DNA from 2 places in the Variovorax sp. PDC80 genome. Region 2 is predicted to be linked to the other one. Evidence: predicted binding sites of a transcription regulator. Region 2 holds the regulator's gene; the other holds the start of a gene.

Region 1 (7,735 bases), 120 kb from region 2:
GGTGGGCTCGTCGAGGATCAGGATGCGCGCGCCCGCGAGCAGTACCTTGAGGATCTCCACGCGTTGCTGCTCGGCGATCGAGAGCGTGTCGACGCGGCGCATCGGGTCGATGTCGAAGCCCAGCGCCGAGGCCTTGTTGCGGATGTCGCGCGCGATGTCGCGCAGCCGCTCGCCATGGCTTCGGAACTCGGCCGAAGGCGGGGCGGTCAGCAGGATGTTCTGCGCCACGGTGAAGGGCCGCACCAGCTTGAAATGCTGGTGGACCATGCCGATGCGCTGGCGCGCCGCATCGCGCGGGCCGGCGAAGCGCACCGCGTTGTCGTCGACCAGCAACTGGCCCGCCTCGGGCGCGTAGAGGCCGGCCGCGATGTTCATCAGCGAGGACTTGCCCGCGCCGTTCTCGCCGAGCAGCGCATGCACCTCGCCCCAGCGCGCGGCGAAGTGCGCGTCGGTCAGCGCCGCGAAGCCGTCGAAGGATTTGCGGATGCCGGTGAGTTCGAGCGCGTTGGGCATGGGGGCGGAACTCCTCGCGGCCTACTTCTGTGTGACCACGCCCTTGACGAACCAGTCCATCTTCCAGAGGTCGGCATCGGACAGCACGGCGCCCTTGGCCACGCGCTCCTTGCCGTCGCGGTCGGCCAGCGGGCCGGCGTAGATCTGCTTGCCCTTCATGAGCGCGTCGCGCTCGGCGGTGATCAGCGCGGCCTTGTCCTTGGGCACGGCCGGGCCGAAGCCCGCGATGTCGGTGCCGCCGTCCTTCATCGAAATGAAGGCGCCGTACTCGGCGGGCTTCCAGTTGCCGGCCATGATCTTCTTGAGCTCGGGCGTCAGGAAGCGGTCCCACACCCAGACCGAGGAGCACAGCGTGGCCTTGGGCGCGAACTGGCGCAGGTCGCGATGGTGGCCGGTGCCGTAGACGCCACGCTCCTGCGCGACGATCTGCGGCGTGGGGCTGTCGACGTGCTGGCCGATCACGTCGGCGCCCTGGTCGATCAGCGCGGCGGCGGCGGCGCGTTCCTTCACGGGGTCGTTCCACGCGCCGGTGTAGATCACGTTGACGGTGGCGTTGGGGTTCATCTTCTGCGCGCCGAGCGCGAAGGCGTTGATGGTCCAGTTCACCACGCCGAAGGGGTTGGCCGCGACGAAGCCCAGCTTGCCGCTCCTGGAGGCCGCACCTGCGGCCATGCCGCACAGGTACTGGCTCTCGTAGGTGCGGCCGTAGAAGGATTCGAGGTTGCGGCCGTTGGTGGTGCCCGAGCCGTTGAGGAAGGCGACGTCGGGGTACTTGGCGGCCAGGTCCTTGAAGCTGTCGGAGTAGCCGAAGGCCGTGCCGATGACGATGTTGGCGCCGCGCTGGATGAACTTCTCGGCCGCGGGCTTGATGGCCGAGGCGTCCTCGGGCACGTTCTCGACGAACTGGATCTTCTGGCCGAGTTCCTTCTCGATCTTCACGCGTGCCTCGTCGAAGGCCTGGGTCCAGCCGCCGTCGTTCTTGGGGCCGAAGTAGAGCATCGCGATCTTGGGCTTGTCCTTGAGCGTGAAGCCGTCGGCGGCGGCCGCGGGCAGCGCCGCGAGGGACGCCGCGCCCGCCGCGAAGGCCAGGGCGAGGCAGGAAACGGGAGTGCGCGACATGGAGCGACCTTTCGAGAGAGGCATGGCGGAAGGGGGCGGGGAAGGAAGAAGGAAAGCGAAGAGGCGCGGGGACGCCGCGTTCGCGTCACAGCATGAAGTTGATGCGGAACACGTTGCCCTCGGGATCGAGCAGCACCGACTGGTACCAGTCGTAGTAGGTGCGATAGGGCGCCTTGACGAGCGTGGCGCCGGCTTCGAGCGCGATCGGCACCATCCGGTCGACCTCGTCCTGGCTGTCGACGTCGATGTTGAGCAGGAACTTCACGCCGCGCGTGTCGGAGAACTCGGCGAGCTGCAGCAGTTCGTAGGCATCGAGTGCGTTGAAGCCCAGGCTCGACTTGCCGGTGTCGAGGCCGCGGAAGATCGGCGAGCGGATCGCCTCGATCTCGGGGAAGCCGAACACGCGCTGGTAGAAGCCGCTGAGCGCGACCACGTCCTTCGCGAAGACGTTGACGTAGGACAGGTGGGCCATGTTCTCTACGCCGTCACCTTGGTGCCGCCGAAGGTCGTCTGCTTGACGAACTTCGAGGTCAGGTGGTCGCCCGAGGAGATCGGCGCGTACTTCGGCTGTTCGCCGGGCGCGAGGCAGCTCGGCAGGCACTCGACCATCGCGTCGTAGTTGGGCTGGTGGAAGAACACCAGCGACTGCCGGCGGTTGGTGCTCGCCACCTCGAAGGGCGGGTTGATCACGCGGTGCAGCGTCGACACCCACTGGTCGTTGGTCCACTGCATCATCAGGTCGGCGATGTTGACGACCAGTCCGCCCTCGACCTGCGGCACGTCGACCCACTGGCCGGCCTTGTTGAACACCTGCAGGCCCTTGTCGTCGGGCAGCACGATCGTGAGGCTGCCGTAGTCGCTGTGCGCGCCCGCGCGCAGCTGGCCCGGCAGCGGCTGCTCGCGCTGCGGCGGATAGCTCAGCACGCGGAACATGCTGATGTGGCGGTCGATCTTGTCGTCGAAGAAGCGCTCGGGCAGCGCGAGGCCGAGCGCGAACACGCGCATCAGCGAGCGCGAGAGATCGCTCATCGCCTCGAAGTAGCCCTCGTAGGCTTCGCGGAAGCCCTCGATCGGCGGCCAGCTGTTGGGCTCGAAATGCGGACCGGCCGCGGGACCGCGGTGGTAGTCGTCGTCGGGCACGTTCGAGGGGCCGATCGAGAACGACTCCTTGAGGTCGCCCGGTGCCGCTTCCTCGAGGCTGTAAGAGAGGCCTTCCTCGCCGACCGCGCTGTAGCCGCGCACCGCGTCCTCGCGCGGGCGGTCGACCTTGCGCTTCTCGGCCAGGGGCAGCTCGAAGAAGCGCCGCGACAGCGAGGCCACGCGTTCGATCAGCTCGGGCGCGATGCCGTGGTTGGTGATCACGAGGAAGCCGATGCTGCGGCAGGCTTCGTCGACTTTGTGCGCGACCTCGGCCTTGCCTTCGGCGGTGCCGGCGAAGTACGGCGCGAGATCGATGATGGGAACGGACAGCAGGGTCATGGCGAATGGCTCCATGGGCTTGGCATGCCTTTCGCCATGCAACGTCTGTGCCAGTTGGACCAAATGGACAAATCGCTTTCGTCGCGTCAGCATGGTGCGCCGCGAGGCCCTAGCGGACACCGACGCGGCGCAGTGCGATGCACGCGGCCTTACAGTGGTGCGCGTTCCGAACCAACGACCGACGAAGACAGAAAGAGCAAGGGAAGATGCCGAAGACCAAGGCGCTGGCCGCTGCCAGCCACAGCGAGAAGCCGAGCCGCAAGCCCGCCGTGCGCAGCGCGTCGGCGGTGAACCGGCGGCTGCGCCAGATCGAGAACAAGCGCAGCGCGATCCTGGGCGCGGCGCTCGGGCTGTTCTCGCGCTTCGGGCTGCACGGCACCTCGATCGACCAGGTGGCCGCGCGCGCCGACGTGTCGAAGAGCAACCTGCTCTACTACTTCGCGAACAAGGAGGAGCTCTACGTCAACGTGCTGCGCGACCTGCTCGCGCTGTGGCTCGAACCGCTGCGCGGCTTCAGCGCCGAGCAGGATCCGCGCGAGGCGATCGGCGACTACATCCGCCGCAAGCTCGTGATCTCGCGCGACCGGCCCGATGCCTCGCGCCTGTTCTGCCTCGAGATGATCCAGGGCGCGCCGCTGCTGCGCGACGAGCTCGATCGCGAGCTGCGCACGCTGGTGGAGAAGAAATCCGAAGTGATCCGCGCCTGGGTCGAGGCCGGCAAGCTCGCGCCGGTCGATCCGCCGCACCTGATCTTCGCGCTGTGGGCGATCACGCAGCACTACGCCGACTTCGGCGTGCAGGTGCAGGCGCTGTCGGGTCACACGCTGGAAGACGAGGGCTTCTTCGAGCGCACCGTGGAGAACGTGCAGCGCATCGTGCTGCAGGGCATCGAGCCGCGTTGAGTTCGCGGCTTCAGTGCGGCGGCGCCGCGATCTCGTGATAACGCCGATCGAAGTAGATCAACCCCTGCGCCGCGCCGCCGATGGCGATGGCCACGGCTTCGCAGAACAGCACGTCGTGCGTGCCCGCGCTGGTGGCGTGCATCACGCGGCAGTCGAAGGAGACGGCCGCGTCCTCGAGCATCGGCGAGCCGGTGGCGTCGCGGCGCCAGCGACCGGCGGCGAAGCGCTCGTCCATCGGCGTGCGACCACCGAACAGCGCGGACAGCGACTGGTGGCCCGCGGCGAGCACGTTCACGCACAGCACGCCATTGGCCTTGAAGGCCGGGTACACCGAGGCCGAGCGGTTGAGGCACACGAGCAGGGTCGGCGGCTCGTCGGTCACGCTGCAGACGGCCGAGGCCGTGAAGCCGGCGCGGCCCGCGGGACCGTCGGTGGTGATGATGTTGACGGCCGCGCCCAGTCGCGCCATCGCGTTGCGATAGTCGCTTTTCTGCAGGCCGGGCGGCAACCCGGCGGGCGTCGAAATGGAGGCCATGGCGTGTTGCATGCCGGGTGCTTTCAGGCCAGCACGCAGGCCTCGTCGAAGCCCAGGCGCGGCAGGCGCCCGAACAGCTTCGACGCGTCGCCGTGGCCGAGGTTGATGAGGAAGTTGACGGTCCAGTCGCTGCCCTCGAAGAAGGCGGCGTCGACCTTGGCCTTGTCGAAGCCCGACATCGGGCCCGCGTCGAGCCCGAGCGCGCGCGCCGCCAGCAGCAGGTAGCCGGCCTGCAGGCTGGCATTGCGAAAGGCCGTCTCGTGCGCGGCCTCGGGGCTGCCGGTGAACCAGCTGCGCGCATCGGCATGCGGGAACAGCGTGGGCAGCCGGTCGTAGAACCTGCGGTCCCAGGCGGCGATGACGGTGACGGGCGCGCTCATCGTCTTCTCGAGGTTGCCCTTGGAGAGCGCGGGCGCGAGCCGTGCCTTGCCCTCGGGCGTACGCACGAACACGAAGCGCGCGGGCGAGCAGTTGGCCGAGGTCGGGCCGAGGCTGGCGAGCGCGTGCAGCTGGCGCAGCTGCGCGTCGGACACCGGTTCGGCGGTCCAGCCGTTGTGGCTGCGCGCGGCGGTGAAGAGCAGCGCGAGCGCCGCGTCGTCGAGCGAAGTGGAAGTGGTCATGCGATGGCGGCGGGTGCGGCGACCCGCGAGAGGAAATCGAGCAGGCCGCGGTTGAAGGCCTCGGCCTCGGTCACGCTGTGGGCATGGCCGCCGTGCGCGACGAAGTCGAGCGTGACGTCGCGCAGGCCGTCGGCCAGGTGCTGCGAGCAGGTCCAGGGCACGAGCACGTCGTCCTTGGCGGCCGCGATCAGCGCGGGCGCGGCGATCTCGCCGAGGCGCGCGGCGATGTCGAAGGCGCGCAGCGCGCCGATGCGCGCGCGCATGTTGGCCTCGCCCGGAAAGTGCGCGAAGGCATGGTCGACCTCATCGGCCACGCGCTGCGCATGCTCGGCGGCCCAGGCGGCGGGGTACAGGAAGATCGGCTGCGCCTCGACATAGGCGCGCGCGCCGCAGGCGCCGAGCAGCGCGAGCCGTGCGTCGAAGCAGCGTGCCGAATGCGGATTGGGACGGGCCCACGCGTTGACGAGCACCAGGCTCGCGATGCGCGCGGGTGCGTCGAGCGCGAGCTGCAGGCCCACGAGGCCGCCGAGCGCATGGCCCGCGAAGTGGCACTGCGCGGTGCGGGTGGCATCGAGGATCTCGAGCACGTCGCGCGCCATGTCGGCGATCGCATAGGCCTCGGGCAGCGCGGCGGGGCTGCGGCCGGTGCCGCGCTGGTCGTAGGCGATGACGCGGTGGCCGGCGGCGACCAGCGCGCCGAGCTGCGGCTGCCAGAAGCCGGCCGAGCCGCCGAGGCCCGACGACAGCAGCACGGTGGCCGCGGCATCGGACGGGCCATGCACCTCGTAGTGCAGGGTGCTCATCGAGCTCAGGCCTTGCGGCCCACGTGCGCGATCGAGGCGATCTCGATCAGCGCGTCGGGCTTCACCAGGCCGCACTGGATGCAGAAGCGCGCCGGCTTGGTGCCCGGGAAGAACTCGGCATAGACCCCGTTGATCTTCGCGTAGTCGGCCCAGTCCTTGATCATGATCTGGTTGAAGGTCACGTCGTCCATGGTGCCGCCCGCGGCCTCGACCACGCCCTGGATGGTGGCGAGCACGTGGCGCGCCTGCGCGGCGGCGTCGCCGACATGGACCACGTTGTTGTCCTTGTCGAAGGGCAGCGTGCCCGAGACGTAGAGCACGCCGTCGGCGAGCGTGCCGGGCACGTAGGGGGCGAGCGGCACGCCGGTGCCGGGCGGGATGATGGCTTGCTTGGGCATGGGAAGGCTCCTGGAGAAAAGAGGATCAGGCGGTGGCGGCTTCGGCCGGGGCGGGTTGCGACAGCGCGGCCGGCGCGAAGCTGCGGCAGAAGTGGTCGACCGAGGAGACCCAGCCGAAGAAGGTCTCGACGTTGTAGACCGAGGCCTGCTGGATCGCGGGCCCGCCGAGCTCGTGCGTGGCGTCCTCGAGCATCACGGCGAAGTACTCGAGGTGGAAGGCATCGCGCAGCGTGGACTCCACGCAGACGTTGGTCGCGATGCCGGTGAACACGAGGTGGCGGATGCCGCGCGAGCGCAGCGTGCTGTCGAGCGTGCTGTTGAAGAAGCCGCTGTAGCGGGTCTTGGGCACGACGATGTCGCCGGGCTGCGGCTTCATCTCGTCGATGAGCTCGTAGTCCCAGCCGCCCTTGGCGAGGAAGCGGCCCTGCAGTTCGGGCCGCGCGCGCATGGTCTTGAGCGCGTTCGACTTGTGCCAGTTGGGCGAGCCGGGACCGCCGGCCTCGACATAGCCGGCGTCCCAGCCGTTCTGCAGGAACACGACCAGCAGGCCGGCCGCGCGCGCCGCGGCGATGGCGCGCACGATGCCGGCGATGGTGCCCTGCGCGCCCGAGATGTCGAAGCCGGCCGAATCGACGTAGCCGCCGAGCGAGGCATAGGCGTTCTGCATGTCGACCACGACGAGCGCGGTGTCGCTCGCATGCAGCGCGAGCGGCTCGGGGCGCGCGGGCAGGATCAGCGGGGCGGGCGCGCCCGCGGCGCGCGGCGCGCCGACGGGCGTGGTCGAGGTGAGGGTGGCGTTGCGGGCCGGTGCGTTCATGGCGTGCCCCGGTTCAGGCCGCGAGGCGTTCGGGTTCGGCGCGCGAGGGCACCGGGCTCGGCACGTGCGCGCGGCTCTTCATCAGCGGCTGGATGCGCTCGCCGAAGGCCTCGACGCCCGCGAGGAAGTCGTCGAAGGTCAGCAGCACGCCCTCGGTGCCGGGCACCTCGGCCACCTCGTCGAGCAGGCGCGCCACGGTTTCGTAGGAGCCCACGAGCGTGCCCATGTTGATGTTCACGGCCGAGGTCGGGTCGGCCATCTGCCGCACGTTGGTGTCGGCGCCCGATTTGGTGTCGGCCGCGCCCTGCGCGCCGAGCCAGGCGATGGCCTCGCTGTCGGCGCCGGCCTTGTAGTGCTCCCACTTGGCGCGCGCGGCCTCGTCGGTCTCGTCGGCGATCACCATCATCAGCACATAGCTGGTGACGTGGCGGCCCGTGGCGGCGCTGGCCTCGATCAGCTTCTCGGCCGCGGGCGCGAAGGCGCGCGGCGTGTTCACGCCCTTGCCGAAGCAGAAGTTGTAGTCGGCGTACTTGGCCGAGAACGCCATGC
Region 2 (7,735 bases):
TTCCGCACCACCGAGGACGCCGAGGCGCAGCGCGCCAAGCTCTCGCTGATGGGCGTCGAGGCCCGCGTGACCGAGCGCGAGCAGGCCGGCCGCACCGTCTACCGCGTGCGCGCCGGTCCGTTCAACAAGAAGGACGACGCCGACCGCCTCAAGGAACGGATGGACGGCGCCGGCCTCGACTCGGCGCTGGTGCGCGTCCAGCGCTGAGCGCCGTCCGGCCGGGGAGCGCCGCCGCCGGGTGGCCTCTCCCGACAACGGTCATGGTTTTTCTTTAAGCTTCGCCGCGGTCCGCGCCGCCCCCGGTTTCCCGGAGCCCCGAGCACCGCGCGCGGGAACTCCGCTTCATCGGCCCGGCTCAGTCTGCCGTCTACCAACTGGAGAGCTCTTTCCCATGAAACGTCGTGATTTCTCGCTGGCCGTCGCCGCTGGCTCGCTCGGCCTGATGGCCCATCTGCCCGCGCAAGCCCAGGCCCGCGCACCGAAGGCCGGCACCGAATACCTCGTGCTCGACAAGCGCGTGCCGGTCGACGCACCGGCCGGCAAGATCGAGGTGATCGAGTTCTTCTCGTACAACTGCCCGCACTGCAACGACTTCGAGCCCGCGCTCGAGGCCTGGGCCAAGGGCCAGCCCAAGGACGTGGTGCTGCGCCGCGTGCCGGTGCCCTTCGTGGGCAACGACGTCGAAGCCAAGCAGCGCCTGTACTACGCGCTCGAGGCGCTGGGCAAGGTCGACGAGTACCAGCCCAAGGTCTTCAACGCGATCCACGCCCAGCGCCAGAACGTGAACGGCGACGCCAACATCGTGGCCTGGGCCGAGAAGAACGGCCTCGACGGCGCGAAGTTCAAGGAGCTGTTCACCTCCTTCGGCGTGGCGAGCAAGGCCAAGCGCGCCTCGCAACTGACCGAGGCCTACAAGGTGGCCGGCGTGCCCGCGCTGGCCGTGGCCGGCCGCTGGTACGTGGACGGCGAACTCGCCGGCAACATGAACAAGGCCTTGGCCGTCACCAACTACCTGATCGGCGAAGCCCGCAAGGGTTGAGACCGGTCTCGCGGCCCTGGCCGCTCCGCCGCCGGGAGGCCGGAATCCCATCGAGGGTTCCGGGGCGGCCGGGCCGTCATCCAGCCGGTCGGCAGAACGCGGGGCGATCCCGCGGGGTGCCGTGCCCGGGTTCGCCGCCCCCGGGGCTTTTTCATCCGCGCGCATGGGTCTGGCGCGATGGGCCGCATACAATGCAGAGCAAGTTTCGTGCCTCTATGACATCGCACTCTCACCCCACCTCCTCCCTTCGCCGCACCGGTCGCCTCGTGCTGGCCGCGCTGCTGCTGGCTGGCTCCGCCGCCGCCGCCCTGGCCGAAACGGCCGACCGGACCAAGCCGATGAACATCGAATCCGATTCGATGCGCTACGACGATCTCAAGCAGACCAGCGTCTTCACCGGCAACGTGGTGGTCACCAAGGGCACCATCATCATCCGCGGCGCGCGCATCGACGTGCGCCAGGACCCCGAGGGCTACCAGTACGGCGTGGTCACCGCGGCGCCCGGCAAGCTCGCCTACTACAAGCAGAAGCGCAACGGCAACGGCGACGAGTGGATCGAGGGCGAGTCCGAGGTCATCGAGTACGACAGCCGCGCCGACAACGTCAAGTTCATCCGCCGCGCCGTCATGCGCCGCCTGGTCGGCGCCACGCCCAACGACGAGAGCAGCGGCGCGCTGATCGTCTACGACCAGAGCAACGACACCTACACCGTCAACGGCTCGACCGTGCCGCCCAATGCCGGCGTGTCCGCGCCGGGTGGCGGTGGCCGCGTCAAGGCCATCCTCACGCCGAAGTCGGCCGCGCCGGGTGCGCCCGGCGCCGCGGCGCCGGCCACGCGCCGTCCCGCGGCCCCGGCGCCCACGCCGGCACCGGGCGCCGGACTGCGCTCCACCACCACGCTGAGCGGCGAAGGGGAAGAACGCAAGTGATCGAAGCCGCCGGAACCCAGGAAGCCAACGGCGTGCCGGGCAGCCGCCTCGTCGCGCGCGGCCTGCAGAAGAGCTATGGCAGCCGCAAGGTGGTCAAGGACGTCTCGCTCGACGTGCAGAAGGGCGAAGTGGTCGGACTGCTCGGGCCCAACGGCGCCGGCAAGACCACCTCGTTCTACATGATCGTCGGGCTGGTGCGCGCCGACGCGGGCGAGATCTCCATCGACGGCGAGCCGATCGCCCACATGCCGATCCACCGCCGCGCGCGCATGGGCCTGAGCTACCTGCCGCAGGAAGCCTCGATCTTCCGCAAGCTCACGGTCGAGGAGAACGTGCGCGCGGTGCTCGAGCTGCAGCGCGAGCCCGATGCCAACGGCCGGCCGCAGGCGCTGTCGAAGCAGCGCATGGAAGAGCGCCTGTCGGAGCTGCTGGCCGACCTGCGCGTCGACCACCTGCGCGATTCGCCCGCGCTCGCGCTGTCGGGCGGCGAACGCCGCCGCGTCGAGATCGCGCGCGCGCTGGCCACCCAGCCGCGCTTCATCCTGCTCGACGAACCCTTCGCCGGCATCGACCCGATCGCGGTGATCGAGATCCAGCGCATCATCAGCTTCCTGAAGGAACGCGGCATCGGCGTGCTGATCACCGACCACAACGTGCGCGAGACGCTGGGCATCTGCGACCACGCCTTCATCATCAGCGACGGCCATGTGCTGGCACAGGGCACGCCCTCGGAGATCGTCGACAACGCCGAAGTGCGCCGGGTCTACCTGGGCGAGCACTTCCGCATGTGATGACCCTCGTGCAAGTCATTTCCTGAGGGCATGAAACAAGGCTTGTCGCTGCGCGTTTCGCAGCATCTCGCGCTGACGCCTCAGCTGCAGCAGTCGATCCGGCTGCTGCAGCTCTCCACGCTCGAACTGAGCCAGGAGGTCGAGCAGATGCTCGACGAGAACCCCTTCCTCGAGCGCACCGCCGAGGAAGCCGCGCGCGAGGAGTTCGGCCTCGACGCCGCCGACACGCCCGCGCCGCGCGAGGACACCGAGCGCGAGGCCGAGAGCGACTACGCGAGCGCCGCGCCCTCGACCTCGACCACGTCCACCGAGACCACTTCGTCGTCCGAGGCCGAGCCGGCCCTCGACTCGCCCGAGCGCGAGCCCGACTGGGAAGGCGACGGCACCGTCGACATGGCGCCCGACGACAGCGAGTGGGGCAGCGACGCCCCCGCGCGCAACAACAGCAGCACCGGCGACGACGAGCGCGCCGATGCCACCGAGCTCGCGCGCAGCCAGGAATCGCTGCAGTCCTTCCTGCACCGCCAGGCGCTGAGCCTGCGGCTCAACGAGAACGACAGCGCCGCGCTGCGCTTTTTGATCGAGTCGCTCAACGACGACGGCTACCTCGAGGATTCGCTGCCGGCGCTGGCCTCGGGCCTCGCGGGCGACGACAACGACCAGTTCGACGAGCTGGTGCACCACTTCCAGGTCGCGCTGGGCCTGCTGCAGAGCCTGGAGCCCGCGGGCGTGGGCGCGCGCGACCTCGGCGAATGCCTCGCGATCCAGCTGCGCGCGCTGGCCGACGAGGACGAGACCGAGGACGAGGAGCTGGTGCGCAAGACCGCGCTCGCCATCTGCAAGCAGCCGATGGAGCTGCTCGCGCGGCGCGACTTCAAGCGCCTGGCCACGCTCACGCGCACCAACGAGGAGCTGGTGCGCTCGGCGCTGCAGATCATCGCGCGGCTGGAACCCAAGCCGGGCCGCCGCTTCGTCGACGTCGAGCGCAACATCGTCATTCCCGACGTGATCGTCACCAAGACCGGCCGCGGCACCAACGTGAAGTTCCGCGTCATGCTCAACCCCGAGGTGATGCCGCGGCTGCGCGTGCACGACATCTACGCCGGCGCGCTCAAGTCGCACAAGGGCGAGGGCAGCCAGGCGCTGTCGCAGCGGCTGCAGGAGGCGCGCTGGTTCATCAAGAACATCCAGCAGCGCTTCGACACCATCCTGCGCGTGAGCAACGCCATCGTCGAGCGGCAGAAGAGCTACTTCGTGCACGGCGAACTCGCGATGCGCCCGCTGGTGCTGCGCGAGATCGCCGACGAGCTCGGGTTGCACGAGTCCACCATCTCGCGCGTGACCACCGCCAAGTACATGTCCACGCCCTTCGGCACGGTCGAGCTCAAGTACTTCTTCGGCTCGGCGCTGGGCACCGAGACCGGCGGCAATGCCTCGAGCACCGCGGTGCGCGCGCTGATCAAGCAGTTCGTCGGTTCGGAGAGCGTGAAGAAGCCGCTGTCGGACAGCCAGATCTCCGAGATGCTCAAGGAGCAGGGCATCGAGTGCGCGCGCCGCACCGTCGCCAAGTACCGCGAGGCGCTGCGCATCGCGCCCGCCAACCTGCGCAAGGCCCTGTAGAAAGCCGCCGATGGCCCGACGCCTGCTGTCGCGCTGTGGGCCCTGGGTGTTCGCCATCGCGGCCGCGCTGCTGGCCGCCGGTTGCGCCACCTTGCCCGACGAGGCCCCGCGCGCCCCCGCCAGAGCCATCGCCGTGTCGAAGGACACCGCGCTCGGGCGCATCGCGCTGGCCGCGCAGCCCGACCCCGACCTCAGCGGCTTTCGCCTCATGCCCGGTGGCGACTTCGCCTTCGACACCCGCATCCAGCTCGCGCGCCGGGCCCAGCGCACGCTCGACGTCCAGTACTACCAGATCGAGAACGACGAGACCGGTCGCTACCTGCTGCGCACCCTGCGCGATGCCGCGCAGCGCGGCGTGCGGGTGCGCGTGCTGATGGACGACCTCTACACCGCGGGCGAGGACGAGCTGCTGCGCGGCTTCGCGGCCACGCCCAATGTCGAGCTGCGCCTGTTCAACCCGTTCCCGGCCGGCCGCGGCAGCCTGCTCGCGCGCTTCACGGCCTCGCTGTTCGACTTCAGCCGCGTCAACCGGCGCATGCACAACAAGCTGTTCATCGCCGACGGCGCGATGGCCGTGGCGGGCGGGCGCAACATCGGCAACCAGTACTTCCGGCGCACCGCGGGCGAGAACTTCATCGACCTCGACACCTTCGTGACGGGCGCGCTGATCCCGCGCCTGGGCAGCCTGTTCGACCAGTACTGGAACAGCCCCTACGTGCGGCCCGTCGAATCGGTGGTGGCGAGCGCGCTGCCTGCCGACGAACTGCGGCGCCGCTTCGAGGCCGCCACCGGCCCCGACACCACGCCGCCGCCGCCGAAGCCCGCGCCCAACGACCTGCTGGGCTACGGCCCGATCGCCGAGGACCTCGACGCCGGCCGGCTCGGCCTGATCTGGACCACGGCCGAGGCCTATGCCGATTCGCCCGACCGCGTGATCGGCAAGACCGCCTCGTACGGCGGCGTGCCGCTGCTCGACGTCGACAGCGTGCGCTACAACGTGGTCGAGCAGATGCGCCGCGCGCGCAGCGAGGTGACCATCGTCTCGCCCTACCTGATCCCGGGCGCCGCGGGGCTCGAGGTGATGAACGAGATCCGCCGGCGCCAGGTGAAGATCAGCGTGGTGACCAACTCGCTCGCCGCCACCGACGAGCCGTTGGTGCACACCGCCTACCGCCGCTACCGGCCCGAGATGCTGCGCCTGGGCGCCGAACTCTACGAACTCAGCACCAACCGCACCCGCCGCAGCGTGCGGCTGGGCCTGTTCGGCACCTCGGTCGGCAGGCTGCATGCCAAGTCGGCGGTGATCGACCAGCGCATCCTGTTCGTCGGCTCGATGAATTTCGACCCGCGCTCCGAGGTCCACAACACCGAGATCGGCCTGTTCATCCGCAGCCCCGAGATGGCGCAGCAGGCGCTGAAGCTGCTCGAGGTGCTCAAGCAGCAGGGCGCCTACAGGCTGCGCTTCGCCGAAGGCAGCGACTCGCGCCTGGAGTGGATCAGCGAGGAGGCCGGCAAGACCACGGTGCTGAGCGAGGAGCCCGACTCGGGCTTCTGGGACCGCACCATGCTCGAACTGCTGGCGCCGCTGACGCCCGAGAGCCTGCTCTAGGCGGTTTGGGCGGCTTTCGCAAACCGTCGGTTTCCGTTCCGCAAACCTCGGCCTGTCATGCTGTGGTGCCCCTGCGAGCAGGGGGCCCGAACACCACCGACAGGAGCACGCGCATGAAATGGATCCACTACACCGCGCCCGGCGCGGCCGCCAGCAGCTATGGCGTGCTGGAGGACGATCGCGTCCGCGCGGTGAACGGCAGCCCCTTCGGCGGCCACGACTTCACGGGCGCCGTGCATCGCCTGGCCGACGTGAGGATCGAGGTGCCGCTGCTGCCGCGCACCTTCTATGCGGCGGGGCTCAACTACGTGCGCCACATCAAGGAATACGCCGAGCGCAGCGGCCAGACGCTCGCGATCCCCGAGAAGGCCGACATCGGCTACCGCGCGGTCAACGCCCTGGTTCCGCACGAGGCGGCCGTCGTCATTCCGTCCAACGCGAAGCAGGTGGAGTACGAGGGCGAGCTGGTCGTGGTGATCGGCCAAAAGGCCCGCCACCTGAGCGAGGCCGACGCGTTGTCGTGCGTGCTGGGCTACACCATCGGCAACGACGTGAGCGAGCGGCTCTGGCAGGCCTCGGACCGCACCTTCTGGCGCGCCAAGAACAGCGACACCTTCAAGCCGATGGGGCCGTGGATCGAAACCGATTTCGACCTGGAAGCGGCCCGCACCACGGTGCGCGTCAACGGCGAGGTGAAGACGCAGTTCCGCACCGGCGAGATGCTGTTCGGCATCGCGGCCTTCATCAGCGCGATGACGCGGCATCTCACGCTGTACCCGGGCGACGTGATCTGGATGGGCACCGACGGCAAGTCGCCGCACCTGAAGGCCGGCGATGTCGTCGAGGTGGAGATCTCGGGCCTCGGCTGCCTGCGCAATCCCTTCGTCGCCGAAGAGGCCTGAGGGCGACCGTTCAACGGCCCGCGGTGCCGCGCGCCGCGGTGGTGGCCGGCAAGGCCCAGTCGGGCGGATGGCGCGACCATTCGCGCAGGAACTCCAGCAGGTGGCGCACGCGGCTGGGCATGTTGCGCCGGGTCGAGAACACCACGTGGATGTCGAGTTCCTCGGGCACCGCGCCGGGCAGCAGGGCCTCGAGCGTGCCGGCCTTCAGTTCCTCCGACACCATGTAGTGCGGGTGCAGCGAGATGCCGGTGCCCAGCAGCGCGCACTGCTTGATCGCATCGCCCATGTTGGCGCGCACGGTGCCGCGCACGCGCACCTCCTGCGGCGGATTGCCGGCGAACTTCCACACGCCCGAGCCCGACTTGATGATGTGCACCAGGCAGTTGTGGCGCGCCAGGTCGGCCGGCGTGGCGGGGCGGCCGTAGGCCTTCAGGTAGGCCGGCGACGCCACCACCACCTGCGGCGCCTTCAGCAGCGATTGCGCGACGTAGCTCGCGTCCTCGAGCGAGGGCGCGATGCGGATCGAGAGATCGAGCGCCTCGGCCACCAGGTCGGAGCGGCCGTCGTCATGGACCACCGTCACCTCGATGTCCGGGTAGCGGTGGGTGAACTGCGCCACCACGCGCATCAGGTGGTAGGCGCCGAACGAGGGCGGCGTGCCCACGCGGATCGCGCCGCGCGGCAGCTGCACGGCATCGCGCACCTCGCCCTCGATCGCCTCGTAGCGCTCCAGCAGGTCACGCCCCGAGTCGAGCACGCGTGCGCCGGCCTCGGTCAATGCCACCTGCTTGGAGGTGCGCTTGAGCAACTGCGCGCCCATCGAGGCTTCGAGCCAGGCCACGTGC

The links. Region 2 encodes sigma-54, which starts transcription at its own class of promoters, with help from an activator protein. Its sites were predicted from a motif close to TGGCANGNAANCTGCTTT; they were not measured.
Region 1: BM109_RS28335 (isopenicillin N synthase family dioxygenase) is a predicted target of sigma-54. The motif match lies at 3,147-3,164, and genes of this name have one in related genera.

What each region holds. Positions count from the first base shown of each region.
Region 1 is NZ_FOWG01000011.1:68,033-75,767, forward strand. It holds gene BM109_RS28320 (ABC transporter ATP-binding protein) at 1-513, opposite strand, end outside; gene BM109_RS28325 (BMP family ABC transporter substrate-binding protein) at 535-1,632, opposite strand; gene BM109_RS28330 (VOC family protein) at 1,718-2,104, opposite strand; gene BM109_RS28335 (isopenicillin N synthase family dioxygenase) at 2,110-3,111, opposite strand; gene rutR (HTH-type transcriptional regulator RutR) at 3,318-4,013, shown strand; gene rutF (NADH-dependent FMN reductase RutF) at 4,024-4,548, opposite strand; gene BM109_RS28350 (malonic semialdehyde reductase) at 4,572-5,168, opposite strand; gene rutD (pyrimidine utilization protein D) at 5,165-5,971, opposite strand; gene rutC (pyrimidine utilization protein C) at 5,977-6,369, opposite strand; gene rutB (pyrimidine utilization protein B) at 6,395-7,186, opposite strand; gene rutA (pyrimidine utilization protein A) at 7,200-7,735, opposite strand, start outside.
Region 2 is NZ_FOWG01000011.1:189,707-197,441, forward strand. It holds gene BM109_RS28865 (SPOR domain-containing protein) at 1-207, shown strand, start outside; gene BM109_RS28870 (thiol:disulfide interchange protein DsbA/DsbL) at 392-1,039, shown strand; gene lptA (lipopolysaccharide transport periplasmic protein LptA) at 1,255-1,968, shown strand; gene lptB (LPS export ABC transporter ATP-binding protein) at 1,965-2,759, shown strand; gene BM109_RS28885 (RNA polymerase factor sigma-54) at 2,790-4,379, shown strand; gene BM109_RS28890 (phospholipase D family protein) at 4,390-5,988, shown strand; gene BM109_RS28895 (fumarylacetoacetate hydrolase family protein) at 6,102-6,890, shown strand; gene BM109_RS28900 (LysR family transcriptional regulator) at 6,901-7,735, opposite strand, start outside.